Regions from separate parts of the Streptomyces sp. NPDC058257 genome, predicted to be linked through region 1. Evidence: riboswitches for the same ligand, from Rfam matches in the RefSeq annotation. Region 1 holds a riboswitch; each other region holds the start of a gene.
What was found. A riboswitch is a leader RNA that binds a small molecule or an ion and turns the genes downstream of it on or off. The one in region 1 is predicted to bind cyclic di-AMP.
Positions count from the first base shown of each region.

Region 2: it holds a riboswitch for cyclic di-AMP, as region 1 does, so the genes downstream of both, ACFVXC_RS37575 (M23 family metallopeptidase) here and ACFVXC_RS11980 (NlpC/P60 family protein) in region 1, are expected to answer to the same signal.
Region 3: it holds a riboswitch for cyclic di-AMP, as region 1 does, so the genes downstream of both, ACFVXC_RS18900 (C40 family peptidase) here and ACFVXC_RS11980 (NlpC/P60 family protein) in region 1, are expected to answer to the same signal.
Region 4: it holds a riboswitch for cyclic di-AMP, as region 1 does, so the genes downstream of both, ACFVXC_RS13030 (transglycosylase family protein) here and ACFVXC_RS11980 (NlpC/P60 family protein) in region 1, are expected to answer to the same signal.

Region 1 is NZ_JBHVXJ010000003.1:656,503-661,605, forward strand. Features, by position in the region: gene ACFVXC_RS11975 (ATP-dependent DNA helicase) at 1-1,530, opposite strand, end outside; cyclic di-AMP (ydaO/yuaA leader) riboswitch at 1,788-1,945, shown strand; gene ACFVXC_RS11980 (NlpC/P60 family protein) at 1,953-3,149, shown strand; gene ACFVXC_RS11985 (hypothetical protein) at 3,226-3,579, opposite strand; gene ACFVXC_RS11990 (NlpC/P60 family protein) at 3,898-4,944, shown strand; gene ACFVXC_RS11995 (hypothetical protein) at 5,017-5,103, shown strand, end outside.
Region 2 is NZ_JBHVXJ010000025.1:100,146-105,248, reverse strand. Features, by position in the region: gene ACFVXC_RS37585 (PrsW family intramembrane metalloprotease) at 1-758, shown strand, start outside; gene ACFVXC_RS37580 (aldo/keto reductase) at 755-1,699, opposite strand; gene ACFVXC_RS37575 (M23 family metallopeptidase) at 1,873-2,964, opposite strand; cyclic di-AMP (ydaO/yuaA leader) riboswitch at 2,976-3,122, opposite strand; gene ACFVXC_RS37570 (PP2C family protein-serine/threonine phosphatase) at 3,344-4,711, opposite strand; gene ACFVXC_RS37565 (MFS transporter) at 4,875-5,103, opposite strand, start outside.
Region 3 is NZ_JBHVXJ010000007.1:75,967-81,069, reverse strand. Features, by position in the region: gene ACFVXC_RS18915 (amidase) at 1-468, opposite strand, end outside; gene ACFVXC_RS18910 (ATP-dependent Clp protease proteolytic subunit) at 686-1,321, shown strand; gene ACFVXC_RS18905 (hypothetical protein) at 1,329-1,637, shown strand; cyclic di-AMP (ydaO/yuaA leader) riboswitch at 1,992-2,164, shown strand; gene ACFVXC_RS18900 (C40 family peptidase) at 2,168-2,641, shown strand; gene ACFVXC_RS18895 (DUF6328 family protein) at 2,802-3,386, shown strand; gene ACFVXC_RS18890 (LysE family translocator) at 3,340-3,969, opposite strand; gene ACFVXC_RS18885 (LysR family transcriptional regulator) at 4,122-5,033, shown strand; gene ACFVXC_RS18880 (ATP-binding protein) at 5,045-5,103, opposite strand, start outside.
Region 4 is NZ_JBHVXJ010000004.1:117,558-122,660, forward strand. Features, by position in the region: gene ACFVXC_RS13020 (septum formation initiator family protein) at 1-135, opposite strand, end outside; gene eno (phosphopyruvate hydratase) at 290-1,576, opposite strand; gene ACFVXC_RS13030 (transglycosylase family protein) at 1,874-2,593, opposite strand; cyclic di-AMP (ydaO/yuaA leader) riboswitch at 2,597-2,789, opposite strand; gene ACFVXC_RS13035 (transglycosylase family protein) at 2,971-3,987, opposite strand; gene ACFVXC_RS13040 (cytochrome P450) at 4,124-5,103, opposite strand, start outside.

The DNA of each region.
Region 1 (5,103 bases):
CTTCGGGAAGGAGATCTTCTCGCGCTGCGAGAGCGCGTCGATCATCGCCTCCGCGCGATCGCCGATGCCCCGCTTGGGTACGTTGAGAATGCGCCGCAGCGGTACGGAGTCCTCCGGGTTGGCGAGCACCCGCAGATACGCGAGGACGTCCCGGACCTCCTTGCGCTCGTAGAAGCGGACGCCTCCGACGACCTTGTAGGGCAGGCCGACGCGGATGAAGATCTCTTCGAAGACACGGGACTGTGCGTTCGTCCGGTAGAAGATCGCGACGTCGCCCGCCTTCGCGTCGCCCGCGTCGGTGAGCCGGTCGATCTCGTCGGCGACGAACTGTGCCTCGTCGTGCTCGGTGTCGGCGACATAGCCGGTGATGCCCGCGCCCGCGCCCGCGTTGGTCCACAGATTCTTGGGGCGACGGCTTTCGTTGCGTTCGATGACGGCGTTGGCCGCGGTCAGGATCGTCTGCGAGGAGCGGTAGTTCTGCTCCAGGAGGATCGTCGTCGCGTTCGGGTAGTCCTCCTCGAACTGGAGGATGTTGCGGATCGTGGCGCCGCGGAAGGCGTAGATCGACTGGTCCGCGTCACCCACGACGCACAGCTCGGCGGGGTCGTCCCCCTCGCCTCCGGAGGGGCCGACCAGCTCGCGCACGAGGGCGTACTGGGCGTGGTTGGTGTCCTGGTACTCGTCGACCATCACGTGCCGGAAGCGGCGGCGGTAGTGCTCGGCGACGTCCGGGAACGCGCGGAACATATTGACCGTCGTCATGATCAGGTCGTCGAAGTCGAGGGCGTTCGCCTCGCGCAGCCGCGACTGGTACATCGCGTATGCCTGGGCGAGCGTCTTCTCGAAGCCGTCGGCGGCCTGTCCTGCGAAGGTCTCCTCGTCGATCAGTTCGTTCTTCAGGTTCGAGATCTTGGCGCTGAAGGACTTCGGCGGGAACTTCTTCGGGTCGATGTCCAGGTCACGGCAGACCAGGGCCATCAGGCGCTTGGAGTCGGCGGCATCGTAGATCGAGAAGGAGGAGGTGAAACCGATCGTCTTCGACTCGCGGCGCAGTATGCGCACGCACGCGCTGTGGAAGGTCGACACCCACATCGCGTTGGCCCGCGGCCCGACGAGCTGCTCGACGCGCTCCTTCATCTCGCCCGCGGCCTTGTTCGTGAACGTGATCGCCAGGATCTGCCCCGGGTGCACGTGCCGCTCCGCCAGGAGATACGCGATGCGGTGCGTGAGGACCCGGGTCTTGCCGGAGCCCGCGCCCGCGACGATGAGCAGCGGGGAGTCCGCGTGCACGACGGCCGCGCGCTGGTTCTCGTTAAGACCGTCGAGCAGGGCCGCCGGGTCCAGCACGGGGCGTGGGGCGCCGTCGCGGTAGTGCGCGTCCCGGGGTGCGGGCGCGTCGAACTTCCCGTCGAACAGATCATCCGGAACGGACTCCGGAGCACTGTCCTCGGGCGGCGGCGGGGGCTCTTCCTCCGAAGCCCGCGAGGGCTTGAGGTCCGCCAGGAAGCTGTCATCAAAGAGGCTGCTCATCGCCTCCCGAGTCTAGGCGGCCCCACTGACAACCCGCTCCGGGTTCCGGCCACGTCCACTCACGAACGTCCACTCGCCTACGCCCCGCCCGCGGCCGATCACTCTCCGCCACGGCAAGACGTGTCCGCGTCAAGAGCCTCGTAAAGTCACGAAAACGTATCGGGCATATCGAACATCAACCTTCACACGAGCCACACGAGTTGGCTAGCGTGCTGCGTGGGCTGCTCGTACTCCCACCGGCGAACCCCGCCGGGAACGAGTGGCCTCCGCCGAGTTCGATCTCCTCGGAGCCGGGGACCCACGATGAACTTGGGGTGAATCGGTCCCGTACGAAGTACGGGACTGTAGGGCAACCTTCCGGAACCACCCGCCCGAACCCGACAGCTAACCCGGTAGGCGGTCTACGGAAGGAGTCGCCTCCCTTGGCGTCGCACCGCAAGCCGCGGACCCGCATTGCCGGCCTACGCGTCACCCCCGCCATCGGCATCACGACGGCCGCCCTCACCTCCGTGGCCCTGCTGTCACAGAGCGCGCAGGCGGCACCGTCCGCACCACAGAAGCCCAGCCTCGAAGAGGTCCAGAAGAAGGTCGACGACCTCTACCACCAGGCGGGTGTGGCCACACAGAAGTACAACTCGGCCAAGGAGCGCACCGACAAGCAGCGCGAGAAGGTCGACACCCTTCTCGACGATGTGGCCCAGCGCACCGACAAGCTGAACGAGGCCCGCCAGGAGCTGGGCGCGTTCGCCGCGGCGCAGTACCGCACCGGCGCCGTCTCCGAGACCGCCACGATGATGCTCGCCGACGACCCGCAGGGGTACTTCGACCAGAACCATCTGTCGGACCGGCTGACCGCGCGCCAGAAGAAGGCGGTCGACGACTACCAGACGAAACAGGCCGCGGCGACGAAGCAGCGCACGAAGGCCACCAAGAGCCTTCAGACGCTGAGCGACTCGCGGGACGACCTCAAGACGAGCAAGCGAACCGTCCAGAAGAAGCTGGGCCAGGCGCGCACGATGCTCTCGAAGCTGACGGCCGAGGAGAAGGCGCGGCTCGCGGCGATCGAGAAGAAGAAGGAAGAAGCGGCCAAGCGCAAGGCCGCCGAGCTGGCCCGCAAGCGGGAGGCGGAGGCCAAGCGCAAGGCGGCGGAAGAGGCCGCGGCGAAGGAACGCGAGAAGAACAAGGAGACCCCGGACACCGGTTCCGGCTCCGGTTCCGGTTCCGACGCGGGTTCGGGCTCCGGCTCCGGCAACACGGACAGCGGGTACGCGGCGAAGGCAGCGAAGGTCATCAACTTCGCCGAGGCACAGATCGGCAAACCGTACGTATGGGGCGCCACAGGACCCGACTCCTACGACTGCTCCGGCCTCACCCAGGACGCGTGGAAGGCCGCGGGGATCTCCCTGCCGCGCACGACCTGGGACCAGGTCAAGGTCGGCACGACCGTGAAGACCGCCGACGCCAAGCCCGGTGACCTGGTCTTCTTCTACGACGACATCAGCCACGTAGGTATCTACATCGGCAACGGCAAGATGATCCACGCCCCGAAGCCGGGTGCGAACGTCCGCACCGAGTCGATCTACTACATGCCGATCCACAGCGTGGTACGGCCCGCGTAACCACCGCCCCCCGCTCACGAGAAGACGGCCCTCCACGCGCGCGTGGAGGGCCGTTCTCCGTGAGTGGGGGGCGGGATCAGGTCCACAGCACCGCGATGAAGATGTTCGCGACGGTCAGAAGGCCGACGGCGCCGAACATCCCCTTGTCCACCTTCTCCTCGTCCCGCTTCACGTAGACCAGCGCGAGGATCACGATCAGCACGGCCATCTTGATGCCGATCTTGAGGTTGTTGACCGGGTTGTCGTCCGCCTGGTTGAGACCCACCAGGACGACGCCCGTGACCAGCATCGTCAGCGCGCCGTGCAGCATCGCCGGGTTGAAGCGGGCCGCGCCCTCGCCCATCTGCTTCATCTGAGTGAGGAAGCCGCCCAGGAGGGAGGCGATGCCGATGATGTGCAGGCCGACGAAGAGGTGGGTGAGAACGTCCATGAGCCGGAGCCTAGCCGGGGCCGTATCACCACTCCGTAGCCAGGTGGGCCCCAAGCGCCGCATCGGTCACACGCCTAAGGGAAGGGCGCCCGGTCCGGCCGATCGCACAGCCACATTCGGTCACCGGCGGCACACTTCAGCCAGTTGCGCACATTCCGTCACCATCCCGTGACGGTCAGGTTTAGCGTCCTTCGTCAGGTGTCCGGCTCCCCACCGCCGCTCCGAACAGGGGCGGCAGTCGGACACCACCGCCGAGAATCCGGCGGCGGTCCGCTCCCCCTGTGTGGGCCGCCGCCGGAACCTTAAGGAGCCCCCTACGTGGCAGCGCACCGCAAGCCCAAACAGCGCTCGCTCAGTGGCCATACGGCCCGTACCGCCGCCACCATCGCCCTCGCCGGGGCCGCCACCGCCATCGTCTTCGACGGCACAGGACACGCGGATCCACGGCTCACCCCGGCCGCGGTGAAATCCAAGGTCGACGCGCTCTACCGCGAGGCCGAGGTCGCCACAGAGAAGTACAACGGCGCCAAGGAGAAGGCCGAGAGCGCCGAGAAGTCCCTGGGCGAGCTGCGCGACGAAGCGGCCCGCAAGACGGAGAAGCTCAACTCGGCGCGCGAAGGCCTCGGTGCCATCGCCGCCGCGCAGTACCGCACCGGTGGCATCGACCCGGCCGTCCGGCTCGCGCTCTCCTCCGACCCCGACCAGTACCTCGAGCGTGCCGCGCTCGCCGACCGGGCGGACAGCCGCCAGGCAGCGGCCGTCACCGGCGTGCGGAAGCAGCTCCGGGAGATTGACCAGTTGCGCGGCGAGGCCGACGACACACTCGTGGGCCTCAGGTCCCGTCAGGCGGAGCTGAGGAAGAACAAGAAGACCGTCACCGGAAAACTCGACGCGGCCAAGCGGCTCCTGTCGCAGCTCACCGCCGAGCAGCGCGCGAAGCTCACCGGCGACGGCGACAGGGCCTCCCGCACCGCGGGCCGTGACGGCTCCCTGGGCGTCCCGGCCAAGGCCCCCGACTCCCGCGCCTCAGCGGCTGTCTCGTACGCCTACAAGGCGCTCGGCAGCCCCTACGTATGGGGCGCCACCGGTCCCAACGCCTTCGACTGCTCGGGGCTGACCCAGGCCGCCTACCGGTCCGCGGGGGTCGCCCTGCCGCGCACGACGTACGCGCAGATCAACGAGGGCCAACGGATCCCGCGCTCTCAACTCCGGCCCGGGGACCTGGTCTTCTTCTACCAGGGCATCAGCCATGTCGGGATCTACGTGGGCAACGGCCAGATGGTCCACGCCCCGAACCCGAGCGCACCGGTACGCCTGGCCCCGATCAGCCAGATGCCGTTCGCGGGGGCAGCCCGGGTGGCGTGAGCGGTCTCGGTGGGGGGGCGGGGTCACGGGTGGCCCGAAGGCCCGCGCGGCCCCGCGGGTACTGTCAGGGCCATGCCCCGCCGTACGCTGCCGCCGCCTCCGCCACCCGCCTGTCTGCGCACCTGGCCGGACCGGAACGCGCTGCTGCACGACCGCGGC
Region 2 (5,103 bases), on a different contig from region 1:
TACGCGTCGTGATGTCGCCCTTCGCGCACCCGCTCTTCACCGTGCTCACCGGCATCGGCTTCGGCGTCGCCGCGCTCAGCGCCGACCGGCAGAACTGGCGCCGCGTCCTGCTCCCGGTCGGCGGACTCCTCCTGGCGATGGGCCTGCACGCCCTGTGGAACGGCTCGGCGAGCTTCGGGGACTACGGCTTCTTCGCCGTGTATGCGCTCTTCATGCTGCCGTCGTTCGGCCTGCTCACCTGGCTGGTGATCTGGATCAGGCAGCGCGGCCTGCGCGTCGTGCGCGCGGAACTGCCCGCGTACGCGCTCGCGGGCTGGCTCACCGCGCCCGAGCCGTACGCGCTGGGCACGATGCGCGCCCGCACGCTCGCCCGCGACTACGCCTCGTACACGCAGGGCAAGGCCGCGGCGCGCGCGGTCGCCCAGTACGAGACGTACGCGACCTCCCTCGCGCTCCTGCGGCACCGGGGTCGGAGGGGCCGCGCGGGCGCCGACTTCGTCGTACGGGAGCGGGAGCTGCTGCACGCGCTGTGGGAGCGCCGCGAGGCGGCACGGCCCGCACTCGCCTACGCCGCGCGCGCGACGGCACCGGTGCTCGTACCGATGCCGCAGCCGTACGGGTACCCGCAGCACCCGCAGCCGTACGGGTACCCGCAGCCGTACCCGCAGTCATACGCGCGGCCGTACCAACCGCCCTACGGATATCCGTACGCCCAGCCCGCCATGCCCTACCCCGCGTACAACCCCTACCGCGGCTAGGCGGAAGCCACCGTGAGCGTCGCCACCTCGGCCTCCGTCAGTTCGAGCTCCCCCACCGCGAGCAGCGCGGGCAGCTGCTCGACCGTACGGGCCGACGCGATCGGCGCCGCCACCGTCGGCTGAGCCGCGAGCCATGCCAGGGCCACGGTCGCGACCTCGGCGCCGCGGGCCTGAGCGACCTCGTCGAGCGCGGCGAGCACCCGTCGGCCCCGCTCGGTCTCCAGGTACTTGCCGGCGCCCGCGGCCCGCGCGCTCTCGACCTGCGTGCCCGGACGGTACTTGCCGGTCAGGAAGCCGGAGGCGAGCGCGTAGTACGGGACGGCGGCCAGGCCGGAGCGCGATGCGACCTCCTGGAGCGAGCCCTCGTACGTGTCGCGCGAGACGAGGTTGTAGTGCGGCTGCAAGGCCGCGTAGCGCGCGAGGCCCTCGCGGTCGGAGAAGTCGAGGAACTCCTGGAGCCGCTCCGCGGTCACGTTGGAGGCGGCGATGGCGCGGACCTTGCCGGATGTCACCAGGTCGTCGAGCGCGCCGATGATCTCCTCCACGGAGACGGTCGGGTCGTCGTAGTGCGTGTAGTAGAGGTCGATGTAGTCCGTGCGCAGGCGGCGCAGCGACTCCTCGGCACCGGACTTGATGGTGTCCGCGGACAGACCCTTGAAATCGGGGTGGGCGCCGACCTTCGTGGCGAGCACGACATCGGAACGGTTGCCGCGTGCGGCGAGCCAGTCGCCGATGACGTGCTCGGACTCGCCGCCCTTGTTGCCGGTCACCCAGGCCGAGTAGACGTCGGAGGTGTCGATGAAGTTGCCGCCGGCGGCTGTGTAGGCGTCGAGCACGGAGAAGGACCGCGCCTCGTCGGCCGTCCAGCCGAAGACGTTGCCGCCCAGGGCGAGCGGGAAGACATCGAGGTCGGACGAGCCGAGTCTGCGGAGAGAAGTCATGAGGGAGACAACGCCCTTACAGAGCGTCGCATTCCGTACAGCGGCACGAGATCGGAGCGGAGCGGGCACGCCGAACCGGCAGCCCTGACGTCGGGGGGTTGTCGCCAGGACCGCCGGAGTTCGGAGGCTGCTTCAGAGTGACCGGATCAGAGCGGTGGATCAGAACGACCGGATCAGAGCGACTGGCCCTTGCCGCGCAGCCACGCCGCCGGGTCCACTCCGGTCGAGTCGCCGCCCGGGTGGACCTCCAGGTGGAGGTGGGCCCCCGTCACGTTGCCGGTCGCGCCGACGCGGCCGATGACCTCGCCGGTGGTGACCTTCTGGCCGACGCTGACGCTCATCGACGACTGGTGGCAGAACCACAGCTCGGTGCCGTCGTCGAGCTCCAGGACCGTGCGGTAGCCGTACGCCCCCGCCCAGCCGGCCTCCTTGATGGTGCCGGAGTGGATGGCCTTGATCGGCGTACCCGTCGGAGCCGCGAAGTCCAGGCCTGTGTGGTAGCCGGAGGACCACATGGAGCCGGGCTGACCGAAGGTGCCGGTGAGCGTGTACGAGCCGACGGGCAGTGTGTAGCTCTTCGCGAGCTTGGCCAGGCGCTCCGCCTCGGCCTTCTTCTTGGCCTCCGCCTCGGCCTTCTTCTTCGCGGCGGCCTTCTCGGCGGCGATCTTCTTCTCGGCCGCGGTCTGCTTGGCGGCGGCCTGTGCGGCCGCCTGCTTGACGGCGGCTTCCTCGGCCGCCTTCTGGACCGCGTCGTCCGCCTGGTCCTGCTGGTTCTCGGCCTGCTCCATGATGCGGGCCCGCAGCGCCTCGCCCGCGTCCGTGGAGCCCTGCTCGGTGTCGGCGGTGCTGAGACCGGCGGCGCTCAGCGGCGCGGCGGCCACCGCGACGCCGTTCTCCGCGGCGGCCGAGTCGGAGGAATCGGAACCGTCGGATATCAAAGACCCCACGCCCGGGAGCGACTTGGCCTCCGGCAGCGAGTCCGTGACGGCCGAGAGGTCCGGCATCTCTATGGAGACCGGGGGCTTGCCGCCCTGCGCGGTGGCGATGCCGCCCGCGCCGACAGCGGCGATGACGCCTACGCCGAGAACCGTGGAGCTGCGGGCGAGCCCGCCACCGCCCCGCTTGTGGACGCGGTGCCTGCCGCGAACCGGGCGGACGGACTCCTCGGTGGGATTCCATTCCTCCCAGGAATTGTCGTCGTACCCGCCGAAATCATCATCATTCGGTACATAAGTGCCTTGGGGGGCAGGGCGGTTGGACGCCACCGGGGCGCACTCCTTTCCTTCCTTCTCGCCTACCGGGTTAGCTGACGGGTTCGGAGCAGGAAGGTCTCCTACGAGCATCTGGCACGGATGCACAGATGACCGATTCACCCCAATTAGTGGTTCCCCGGCTCCCTTGCGGGATTAGGCGCGTGCGCGCGGAGCCGACTCGAGTGTCGGTTGGGACGACCGCGCTGCGTTATCGAACGTTAATAGACAGCGGGGTCGTATTCCAAGCTGTTCCAGTTGATCGTTAACGGATCTGGCCGGTACTTACCGGGACACTGGTGGCCGGAACGGGGCGAGTTGACCCCACTTCTTCACACACCGGAGCTTCACATCTCCTTGACGGTACGTCAGTTGTTATGCGGAGTGGTGCCCTTCAGTCACGGCGTGTGACATCGGGCCCTGTGGCATCGGTCCCTGTGCCGTCGGTCCCTGTGGCATCGGTTCTCGTGGCATCGGCTCTCGTGGCATCAGTTCCGGCGTCACCCGTCGCCAACGGCCGCCGCACCGCGAGCAGCGCCATGTCGTCGGTCGTCCCGCCCCCGGTGTGCCGCCGCACCTCCTCGGTCAGCGTGGCGAGGAGCGTGTCCGGGCCGTTGGGTCCCGGGAAGATCCGGCCGCCGAGCCGGGCGGCGGGATCGTAGAACTCGCCCCGGCTGTCACGCGCCTCGGAGAGCCCGTCGGTGTGGAGCAGGAGCATCGCCCCCGGCGGGAACTCCGTCTCGTCCGCGCGGTCCGGCCAGGCACCCAGTTCGCCCATCCCGAGCGGCAGCGCGGGCTCGGTCGCCGACAGGACGCACAGCCGCCCGTCGCCGCGCAGGAGCAGTGGCCCCGGGTGCCCGCGGTTGATGAGGCGTACGAGACCGTCGCTGTGCGGGATCTCCGCGAGGATGGCGGTGGTGAACCCCTCGAAGTCGTCGAGCCCGTCGCGCCGCGTGCCCTCACGCGCGAGCGCACGCTCAAGGCGCTGCGCCACCGCCTCCAGCGTGGTCTCCTGCTCGGCGGCCTCCCGGAACGCCCCGATGACGACGGCGACGGCCGCCACCGCGCCCATTCCCTTGCCCCGTACGTCGCCGACGATGACGCGTACGCCGTGCGGGGTGTCCTGAACGGCGTACAGATCACCCCCGATGAACGCGTCGGCCTCCGCGGCCTCGTACCGCGCCGCGACATCGAGCCCGCCGATCCGGGGATCCGGCTGCGGCAGTACGGCGCGCTGGGCGGCCTCGGCGATGGAACGGGCGGAGGCGAGCTGTTCGTCGCCGCGGCGCACGACGCGGTTGATGAGGACGGCGAGCACGGCGACGGTCACCACGGTGAACACCTCGGTGACGGCATCGACTTCGGAGCCGGTGTCGGCCTTGAAGTGCAGGCCGAGCACGGCGACGGAGGCACAGAGGCCGATGACGGTGGTGCTGAGCAGCGAGTAGAAGGGAGCGGCGATGAGCGGGGCGGCGGTGAAGAGGGGCGCGGCGGTGAATTCGGGCGGGGTCGAGATGTCGTAGACGACCCCTACGACGATGAGCAGCAGGGGAAGCGCCCGTACGAACGCCCGCTCGCGCCGGACAGTGGGGCTCTTGCCTGAAGCCCCGCGCGGCCGATTGCCGGGACCTCGACCGCCTGGACCTCGGCTGCCGGGACCTCGACCGCCGGGACCCTGGCTGCCGGGACCTCGGCCCGCGGACTCGCCGCCCGCACGCTTCCCTCCGCTCGTGCCCGCACTCGCGCCCACTCCCGACCCCATGCCCGCCACCCCCTCCCCTCGGCCGCCGCTTCCTCCTCGCTGCCCCACCGGTCTTCTCCTGCCGAATCCCGCGGCCAGGACCAGATCCATGACCACGCTCGTCCAGGGTTCCCGGAGCGACGGCGCGGGGCGACCGGTGTTGGGCCGACCGGGTTAGCCCGGGTCAGGGCGCCCCGGCCGGCTGCGGGGCGAGGCGGCCCGTCCGGGAGAGGCCGCGCAGGGCGAGCGCGCAGGTGGCGCCCAGGGCGGCGAGGCCGAGCCACAGCACAGCGGGCGCGGACCGGGTGGCGCCGAGGAGCGCGCCGGTCGCGAGGTTCCCCACGGTGATGCCGATGCCGCACACCGTGTTGTAGAGGCCGTAGTGCGTGGCCACCCACCGGCCGCCGGACAGC
Region 3 (5,103 bases), on a different contig from region 1:
GTACGGGTTGCGGGTGGCGCCGAAGAGCGGGTTGAAGGTGTGCGAACCGGCTGCGAACTCGGGCACGTTGGTCTTGCCGACGGTGATCGCCCCGGCGGCACGGATGCGCTCGACGATCAGTTCGTCGCGGTCCGGGACGTTGTCGGCCAGGAGCGGCGTCCCATAGGTGGTCCGTATGCCACGGGTGTCGTGGGTGTCCTTGTGCGCGATGGGCAATCCGTGCAGCGGGCCGAGCGGTTCGCCGCGCGCCGCCTGTTCGTCGGCGGCGTACGCCTCGTCGAGCGCGCGCTCCGCCGTAAGGGTCACCACGGCGTTCACGGCGCCGTTGACCTGCTCGATCCGGTCCAGATGCGCCTGGACGACCTCGCGGGCGGACAGTTCGCGGTCGCGGATCCGGGCGGCGAGTTCGCGGGCGGTCAGGTGGACGAGCTCCGCGGCATCGGGGACTCGGTGGGCTTCAGGGCTCATACGACGCTTTCGGCTCGGGGCGGTTTTCGGGGCGGTCGGCGGTCGGCGTTCGTGGCCGCGTTCTCGGCATGCGCTTTCAGCGAGCGGCTGAAACGCGGTCCGTCTGTTGACTCCGGCGGATCACTCGAACATGCCCCCCATCACGACGTTACGTACGTCCTGTACATTTTTTACAGACACCTTGGGGGCAGCCGCCCCGCCGGAGGAGAGACGTGCCATGAACCGACCGTTCGCCCGCCATGTCCTGCCCAAGTTCACCGAGCGCACCTCCACGGGGCAGCGGACCCTCGATCCCTACTCGAAGCTGCTCGATGAGCGCATCGTCTTCCTCGGGACGCCGATCGACGACACCTCCGCCAACGACGTGATGGCGCAGTTCATGCACCTCGAATACCTGGCGCCCGACCGCGACATCTCGCTCTACACCAACTCTCCCGGCGGCTCGTTCAGCGCGATGACGGCCATCTACGACACGATCCGGTTCGTCACCTGCGACGTGGAGACGACCTGCTTGGGCCAGGCCGCGTCGGCGGCGGCCGTCCTCCTTGCCGCGGGCACCCCCGGCAAGCGATGCGCGCTGCCGGGCGCCCGGATCCTCATCCATCAGCCCTCGCTCGCCGAGCCGGTCCACGGTCAGGCGACCGACTTGGCGATCCAGGCCGACGAACTCCTGCGCACCCGGGCGCAGCTGGAGAGGCTGCTCGTCCAACACACCGGCCGGAGCCCGGAGCTGGTCGCGGCCGACATCGAGCGCGACAAGATCCTCAGCGCCTCCGAAGCGGTCGAGTACGGCCTGGTGGACCGGCTCATCACGAACCGCACATCATCCCTGCGCACCCCGGACGCGAGGTGAGCCACCGGTGTTGCCTCCCGAGCTTCCTCCGCTGCCCGCACTCACCCGCGCCGAGGGCGAGTTGATCGACCGGTATCTCGAAGTGGTCGACCTGGTCGGCCGGATCAATCCCGCCCGCGCCTCGGACACCTACGGCGGGCTGCGCGCCGCTCAGGCCTTGGTGAGCAGCGCGACCGCCTTGCGGGACGCCCTGACACTCATGCACCAGCGGGGCGAGAGCGCCGTGCACGCGCCGACGCTGGCCCGAGCGCTCCGCGTGCTGGACGGGGAGCGGCGAGCCGGACGGGTCACCGTGCCGCCTTTGTCGGCGTCCTGAGCCTCCATCACCCCGGCTCCGGCGTCCGAACCGTCCGGGGCAGGACTCAAACGAACCAAACGGGCTACCTCGTTCGGCGTAGACATTGGTAGTCATTCGGGCCGTCCGCGGTTGCGTCAGATGTGTACGCGATGGCCGGAATTCCTCGTTCCGGTGCTGGTCGAACGATCGTCGGGTGCCTCGCTCCGCTCCCGAATCAGACCTTGTCCACCCGAACGGTTCAGCCGTGAGGAGCCTCACAAAACGCCGTTTCGGCTCGGAATTCGCACCCTTGACGGGTCAAGATCCCTTCCGACGACAAGCCCCCGCCACAGCGGCGGGGCGGTCCGGGCGGACGCCGAGTCCTGCCGCCACCCGGATGACCGGTCGACATCGGTGCATCGGCAGGAGTGGAGGACCCAGGCATGACGGGTCGGTCCGGAAGGTCCGGACGCCGACCCTTGGGGTGAAGCCGCACACCGCGGCCGGGCAACTTCGCCAGCCCGAATCCGACAGGTCATCCTTCACAGGCGGCTGACGAAGGGTTGCGCATGACCGCGCTGAATCATGTTCCGTCGCTGCTGACCAGGGCCGGCTCCGTATCGGCCCTCACACTCGCCGTCGTAGGCGGCACCCTCGTGGGCCCAGGGCTCACGACGGAAGCAGAGGCCGCCACTCACGGGACCAAAGCGCTCAAGATCGCCGCCTCGAAGAAAGGCTCGCCGTACCGCTACGGAGCGATGGGGCCGCACAGGTTCGACTGCTCGGGCCTGACCCTCTACTCCTTCAAGCGCGCGGGCAAGAAGCTGCCTCGCACCGCCGCACAGCAGTACAACAAGACCCGCCACGTCTCGGCGTCGAAACGCTCCCGCGGCGACCTCGTCTTCTTCCACTCCGGCCGGAACGTCTACCACGTCGGCATCTACGCCGGTAAGGGCCGGATCTGGCACGCCCCGAAGTCGAACACCGTGGTGCGCCTCGAGAAGATCTGGACGAAGAGCGTCTGGTACGGCAGGGTGCGCTGATCACGCGCCACCGAACGTCGACTGTCGGACGGCGGCGGGAGCCTCACGGCTGCCGCCGCCGCTCGGCCGCCCCCGGCCGGGTCTCCGCCCGCCCCCGCCCGGCCCTCTGATCGGCGCGTCCGCCGGGCGTGGAAGGCGTCCACGCGGATACTCGTGCGCCATGGCCGAAAACAACAGTGCTCCCACCCCGGGCAACCCCCCGCCGCGCGACGAAACGAGCTTCGAGCGCGCCGACCGCAACTTCTCCGAGATCCTCCAGGAGCTGCGCGTCACGCAGGCCGGGGTGCAGATCCTCTTCGCGTTCCTGTTGACGCTCGCCTTCACCGAGCGCTTCCCCTCGCTGGACACCGTGCAGCGCGCCACGTACGTCACCACACTGCTGCTCGCCGTCCTGTCCGCCGCGCTGTTCACCGCGCCGGCCGCCTTACACAGGTCGCTGTTCGGGCAGCACTCCAAGCCGCGGATCGTGCGGGTGTCGTCCCGCCTCGCCGGTATCGGCATGGTGGTCCTGGTGTTCGCGCTCGCCGGTTCCGTGCTCCTGGTCGTGGACGTGGCGGTGGGCCGCACCGGCGGGATCATCGCGAGCGCGGGCACGCTGGTGGTGTGCGCGGGCCTCTGGGGCCTGCTTCCCGTCCTGGTGCGCGGCGCGGGCAAGGACGACCAGGCCGCCGGCACCGGCACCGGCGGGCCGGGCGGCGTCACGCCATCAGCGCCTCGGTCAGGAGCGCCAGACCGAGGACGCTGAGCGCGACACCCGTACCGCCCTCGATCGCACGGGCCGTACGCGGCCTCCGCAGCCAGCGGCCGAGCCGGTCCACCAGGAGCGCGACGACCGGGAACCACACGAGGGCCAGGGCCACGATGATGGACGCGAGCAGCAGGGTCCTGGGCATCGCGGGGCTGCCCGCGGGGACGAACTGGGGCAGCACGCTGAGGAAGGTGATGGGCGCCTTGGGGTTGAGGGCGTTGGTGAGGAAGCCCTGTCGCAGACTGCCCCCGGCCGCCGCCTCCACCTCACCGTCCGGTGCGCCGAAGCTCTCCGGCGCACGCGCCGCCGAACGCAGCGCGCGGTAGCCGAGGTACAGCACATAGGCGCCTCCCATGATCTGCAGGGCCCTAAAGAGCGTGGGAACCGCCGCCAGGACGGCCGCGACCCCGGCCACCGCGAGCACCGTGTGCACCACGAGCCCGCCCGCGACACCGATCGCGCAGGCGACTCCGGCGCGGCGGGAGGTGAGGGCGTTGCGCACCACCACGGCGAAGTCGGCGCCCGGCATGGCGACCATGCCCGCGGCGACTCCGGTGAAGGTGACCAGTTGTGCGTCCATGGCCTCCAGGCTGCCGCCCTTCTGCCTTCAGCAGGTATGTGGAATATCCTGGGTCTGCCTTAAGCAGGCGTTTACCCCCACGCCGACGGACGGCACCACACGCCCTCACGGCGCCCGTCGGCTCCCGCACGCTCCTGAACCGGGAGACTTCCATGTACGACCCGACGCGGCTCGCCGCACTGGTGGCGGTCTCCGAGGCCGGGTCCATCACCCGCGCCGCCGAACGCCTTGGCTACACCGTGCCCGCTCTCTCCCAGCAGCTGGCCAAGCTCGAACGGGAGGCGGGCACCGCGCTCCTGGTCCGGCATCACCGCGGGGCACGCCTCACCGGCGCGGGCGAGCTCCTTCTCGCGCGGGCGCGCCGGGTCCTGGACGAGATGGAGCAGGCCCGCAACGAACTGGCCCGGCTCACGGGCCTGTCCGGCGGCAGACTGCGCGTGGGGACCTTCACCACCGCCGGGATCCATCTGATGCCGCCCGCGCTCACCGCGTTCCGCCGCGCCCATCCGGACATCGAACTGACGGTCCGGGGCTATGAACCGCCGCTCGGCGTCGCGGCCGTGGCCGCGGGCGAGGTCGACCTGGCCCTCACCCACACCTACGAGCCCGCGGACGCGCAGCCGCTGCCCGCCTCCGTGTCCGCGGAACCGGTCCTGGTCGAGGAGCTGGTCCTGGTGACCTCGCCCGGCCACGCGCTCGCGAGCGCCTCGTCACGGCTGCCGCTGAGCGAGCTGGCAGGTCAGCCGCTGATCAGCATGGCGCCGACGCATCCACCCCGGCAGGGCGTGGAGTCCGCACTCGTCCGGGCCGGGGCGACGCCCTCGGTCCTGGTCGAGACTCCGGGTTACGCGCTGGTGTGCGCCCTGGTCAGCGCCGGTCTCGGGGTCGCCGTCGTACCGGAGATGGTGGCGCGGACGGCGGTCACCCCGGTGGGAGTCAGGCCGCTTGAGCCGGGGAATCTGCGCCGTACGATCTCGGTCGTCCACCGCTCCGACGAGTCACATCCCGCGGCGGACACCTTCCGGGCGCTGCTCCGGGGGGCCTTCGGACGCTCGGCGGGGTGAGGGCGAAACGCTCAGCGGGGTGAGCGCGAGCGCGAAGCCGAGGGAGCCGCTGTCGTGTCACCGCGGATCG
Region 4 (5,103 bases), on a different contig from region 1:
CGCGGCGCGTCCCGTGAGCCGGGAGCGGCGCGCCTGACGCTTCGTCTGGGAGCGGTAGACACGCTCCGCGGTCTGCTCGCCGAGCAGCCGCAGCCTGGTCGCGGTGGAGAACCGGTCGCGGTCCTTCACGGCCATGTGTGCCGCCTCCCCGATACGTACGTACGTCCCCGCACACGGTACGGGACCGAGTACGGGGACGTACGTAACTACTCAGCGGAGCCGGAGCCCGGCGGGTCCAGCCGACTCGGCGGGTCCAGCCGACTCTGCCGGTTCAGCCGGTTCAGCCGGTTCAGCCCTTGAAGCGGGGGAACGCCGAACGGCCCGCGTAGACCGCGGCGTCGTCCAGGATCTCCTCGATGCGGAGCAGCTGGTTGTACTTGGCGACGCGCTCGGAGCGGGCCGGGGCGCCGGTCTTGATCTGGCCGCAGTTGGTGGCGACGGCGAGGTCGGCGATGGTGACGTCCTCGGTCTCGCCGGAGCGGTGCGACATCATGCACTTGAAGCCGCTGCGCTGGGCCATCTCGACGGCGTCGAGGGTCTCGGTCAGCGAGCCGATCTGGTTGACCTTCACCAGGAGGGCGTTGGCCGACTTCTCCTCGATGCCACGGGCCAGGCGCTCGGGGTTGGTGACGAACAGGTCGTCGCCCACGAGCTGGACCTTCTCGCCGAGCTTCTCGGTGATGGCGTTCCAGCCGGCCCAGTCGTCCTCGAACAGCGGGTCCTCGATGGAGACGAGCGGGTACGAGGCGACGAGCTCCTCGTAGTACTCGGTCATCTCGGCGGCCGAGCGGGACTTGCCCTCGAAGTCGTACTTGCCGTCCTTGTAGAACTCGGACGCGGCGACGTCGAGCGCGAGGCCGATCTGCTCGCCGGGGACGTAACCGGCCTGCTTGATGGCCTCGAGGATGAGGTCGAGCGCGGCGCGGTTCGAGTCCAGGTTCGGGGCGAAGCCGCCCTCGTCGCCCAGGCCGGTGGAGAGGCCCTTGTCCTTCAGGACCTTCTTCAGCGTGTGGTAGACCTCGGTGCCCCAGCGCAGGGCCTCGGAGAACGACTCGGCGCCGATCGGCGCGATCATGAACTCCTGGATGTCGACGTTCGAGTCGGCGTGCGACCCGCCGTTCAGGATGTTCATCATCGGAACGGGCAGCAGGTGCGCGTTCGGGCCGCCGAGGTAGCGGAAGAGCGGGAGGTCGGAGGCCTCCGACGCGGCGTGCGCGACGGCGAGCGAGACGCCGAGGATGGCGTTGGCGCCGAGCGAGCCCTTGTTGTCGGTGGCGTCGAGGTCGAACATCGCCTGGTCGATCAGGCGCTGCTCGGTCGCGTCGTACCCGACGAGCTCCGGGCCGATCTGCTCGATGACGGCGAGGACGGCCTTCTCCACGCCCTTGCCCTGGTAACGGTTGGGGTCACCGTCACGGAGTTCGATGGCCTCGAAAGCACCGGTGGACGCACCGGACGGAACGGCGGCACGACCCGTGCTGCCGTCGTCGAGGCCGACCTCGACCTCGACCGTGGGGTTGCCTCGGGAGTCCAGGATTTCCCGGGCTACGACGACGTCGATGGACGGCACGAGCATCTCCTTCTGGGATGTGACGCGGGTACGCGGGGCGTTGGCCTCGCGGACACGAGCCTAACCGGCTCCCGGACAAGAGCGAGCCGAGCGACCGCCCGGTGGACAAACCGAGAGCAAAATGTTTCCGAACGGAACAAAACGTGGAGGGGCAACGACCCCGCCCCGGTGCGTACGGGGGATACGCGCACCGGGGCGGGGAGAGCAGCGCCCGAAAGGGCGCGGAGAACCGCGCGGGCGACCGCGCGGGCGACCACGAAGCGCCCGCGGAGGAAGACAAGCCCCGCAGGCGCTCCGCCAGGACTAGCTGAGGTGCAGCTGCTGACCCGGGAAGATCATGTCGGCGTTGTCGATGATGTCGCCGTTGAGCTTGTACACCTTGTGCCAGCCGCCCTTGACGTCCTTCGCCTCGGCGATCTTGGAGAGGGTGTCACCCTTCTTGACCTTGTACTCGCCGTCGCCCTTCTTGACCGTCTTGCCGGTCGGGGTCTCGACGGTCTTCTTGGACTCGGTCTTCGGAGCCTCGGTCTTGGGCGCCTCGGTCTTCGGAGCGGCCTGCTGCGGCTGCTCGGTCTGGGCGCTGGGCTCGTTCTTGGGCTGCTCCTGGGTCTGCTGCGGGGCGCTCTCCTGCGCACCGCCACCCTCGTTGGAGGCGCCCGAGAGGCCGACGCCGCAGCTCGGCCAGGCACCCTTGCCCTGACCCGCGAGGACCTTCTCGCCGATCTCTATCTGCTGGGCCTTGGAGGCCTGGTCGGCGCTGGACGCGTACTTCGTACCGCCGTACGCGGCCCAGGTGGACGACGAGAACTGCAGGCCGCCCGTGAAGCCGTTGCCGGTGTTGATCGACCAGTTGCCGCCGGACTCGCACTGGGCGACGGCGTCCCACTCGGAGTCCGTCGCCGCGGAGGCCGAGCCGGCCGCCATCAGCGGGGCCGCGACCGCGACACCGGTGACGCCGGCGAGCGTGGCGACACGGGTGGCCTTGGACGGGCGGCGGTGCTTGCCCTTGCTGGAAAACAGCATGAGTGATCCCCTCACCGACGCCTGCGAGGTGAGCTGTCGGGTTCGGGCCGATGAAGTTGCCCGGCCGCGCTTCCTTGAGCGCGACTTAACCCCTAGCCGTTCCCGTCCGTTCTTCCGCCTCGCTCTCGCGATGCTGAACGGCCGGGCCCGGCGGAAACCTTGGTTCCCCCGCTCCTGCCTACGGCGCTTACGCGACGACTGTTCCCGAACGGCCGTTGGCAGGACTCGGCGTACCGACCGGCGGGGCCCGCTGTGGCGAGCGGTCACGACCGTAGGCATGGGACCGGTCGAATTCCAAAGACGATCAGGGCTTCTGAGACCCATCTCTCACTTGCACCAATCCGGACATCAGGCGCAAAGCAAGTCGCCAACTTCCCTTACTTTTCGCCCAAATCGAGGCTCTGACCGGGAAGGATGAGATCGGGGTCGGAGCCGACGGCCTTCTCGTTCTCCGCGTACAGCTCGGTCCACCCGCCCTTCACGTCGAGGTCGTCGGCGATGGCCCAGAGGTTGTCCCCGGAGCGGACCGTGTACGTCCCGTCCGCGCCGTCCCGCTGACGCTCGTCACCACGGGAGGCGTGCCGTCCCGAGCCCTCGCGGGAGTCGTCGCCGGACGGCTTGCCGCCCGCGCTGTCGCCGCGGTGGCGGCCTTCGCCCCCGCCGGTGGTGGGGGTGGGGGCCGGCGAAGTCTCATCGCCCTGCCCGGACTTGCCCGAGCCGCCGGAATCACCCGAATCGCCCGACTCGTCGTGATTCTTGTCTCGCGCCCCGTCGTCGGCTCCGGACTTGCCGGACTTGCCGGACTTGCCGGACTCACCGGACTCACCGGAAGGCTTCTTGGAGGACTCGCCCGAGGGCTCGTCCGAAGACGTGGCGCCGCCCGAGGGGTCGGCCGACCCGCTCGGCGACCCGCTCGGCTCATCCGGGTCAGCCGACTCGCCGGGTTCGGCCGACTCCGTCGCCCCGTCGGAAGGCGTCGTCGTGATCGGAGCGCCGGGGTCGACGTCGGCGGCGGCGCCGTCCTGAGTGAGCCCCGCGACCGGCGCGCAACTCGGCCAGGCCTTGGTCCCCTGGTCGTCGAGAACCTTCTCGGCCACGGATATCTGCTGCGAACGGCTGGCCTGATCGGCGCTCGGCGCGAAGTCGAGGCCGCCGTGGTCCTCCCAGACCCGCTGCGACAACTGGAGCCCGCCGAAGTACCCGTTGTCCGCGTCCGCGCTCCAGGATCCGCCGCTCTCGCACTCCGCGAGCTTGTCCCACGTGGCGGCGTCCGCCGCGCTCGCGCTGGTGGCGCCGAGCAGCGGGATGGCGATGGCCGATCCTGCGACTCCTGCCGCGACGATCAGGGCCGGGGCCTGGCGGGGGCGTCGGTGACGACCATTGCCGGAGAGCATGCGGTTGCCTTTCGCGTGACTGGAGCGACGACTGCGGCACGGGAGGCCGAGTCGTCGGTGAACGTAGCGGGAGTCGAACGCTTGTCACAAGTCGATGCAGCGGAGATCACGTGAAAGTCACAGTCTTGACGGCCTGTCAGCTGGACGGCGTTTCAGATGCCTGATATTTGCTCCGCTGTGCGGGCGCGAACTCCACGGGCAGCGTGCGGAGTCCACGCATGATGAGTCCGCCACGCCATCTCAAATCGTCAGGTTCCGCCGCGAGTCGCAGGTCAGGAAGGCGCGTCAGAAGCGTCGCGAGGGCCGTCCGCCCTTCGAGCCGGGCGAGCGGTGCGCCGAGACAGTAATGAATGCCATGGCCGTAGCCGAGGTGTTGGTTGTCGCGGCGGGAGAGGTCGAGCGTGTCCGGTCGGTCGAAGCGTTCCGGGTCACGATCGGCGGCGGCGAGGACGACGAGCACGGGATCGCCCTCGGCGATGTCCTCCCCTCCTACGGTCAGCCGCTCGGTGGCGAACCGCCAGGTGGCGAGTTCGACGGGTCCGTCGAAGCGGAGGAGCTCCTCGAGTCCGGTGTCCAGGAGACCGGTGTCGCCGCCCCCCAGGGAGCCCTGGAGCCGCTCGCGCTGTTCGGGGTGGGTGAGGAGGGCGTAGGCGCCGTTGCCGATGAGGTTCACGGTCGTCTCAAAACCAGCGAAAAGCAGAATAAAGGCCATAGCGGCGGCCTCGTTCTCCGTGAGGTGCTCGCCGTGGTCGGAGGCGCGGATGAGCCCCGAGATGAGGTCGTCACCGGGTTCGAGGCGCTTGCGGTGGATCAGTTCGGCGAGGTAGCCGCGCATCTTCTTCACGGACCGGGCGACCCCTCCCCTGGGGCCTCCCCCGTGGCGGATCATCATCCCCGCCCAGTCACGGAAGTCGTCCTGGTCCTCGCGGGGCACCCCCAGCAGGTCGCAGATGGCGTAGATGGGGAGCGGGAAGGCGAAGTCGTGAATGAGGTCGGCCTCCCCCTTCTCGATGAACTGATCGATGAGACGGTCCGTCAACTCCTGCACCCGTGGCGCGAATTCGGCGACGCGGCGGGGCGTGAAGGCCTTGGAGACGAGGCGGCGGAGGCGGGTGT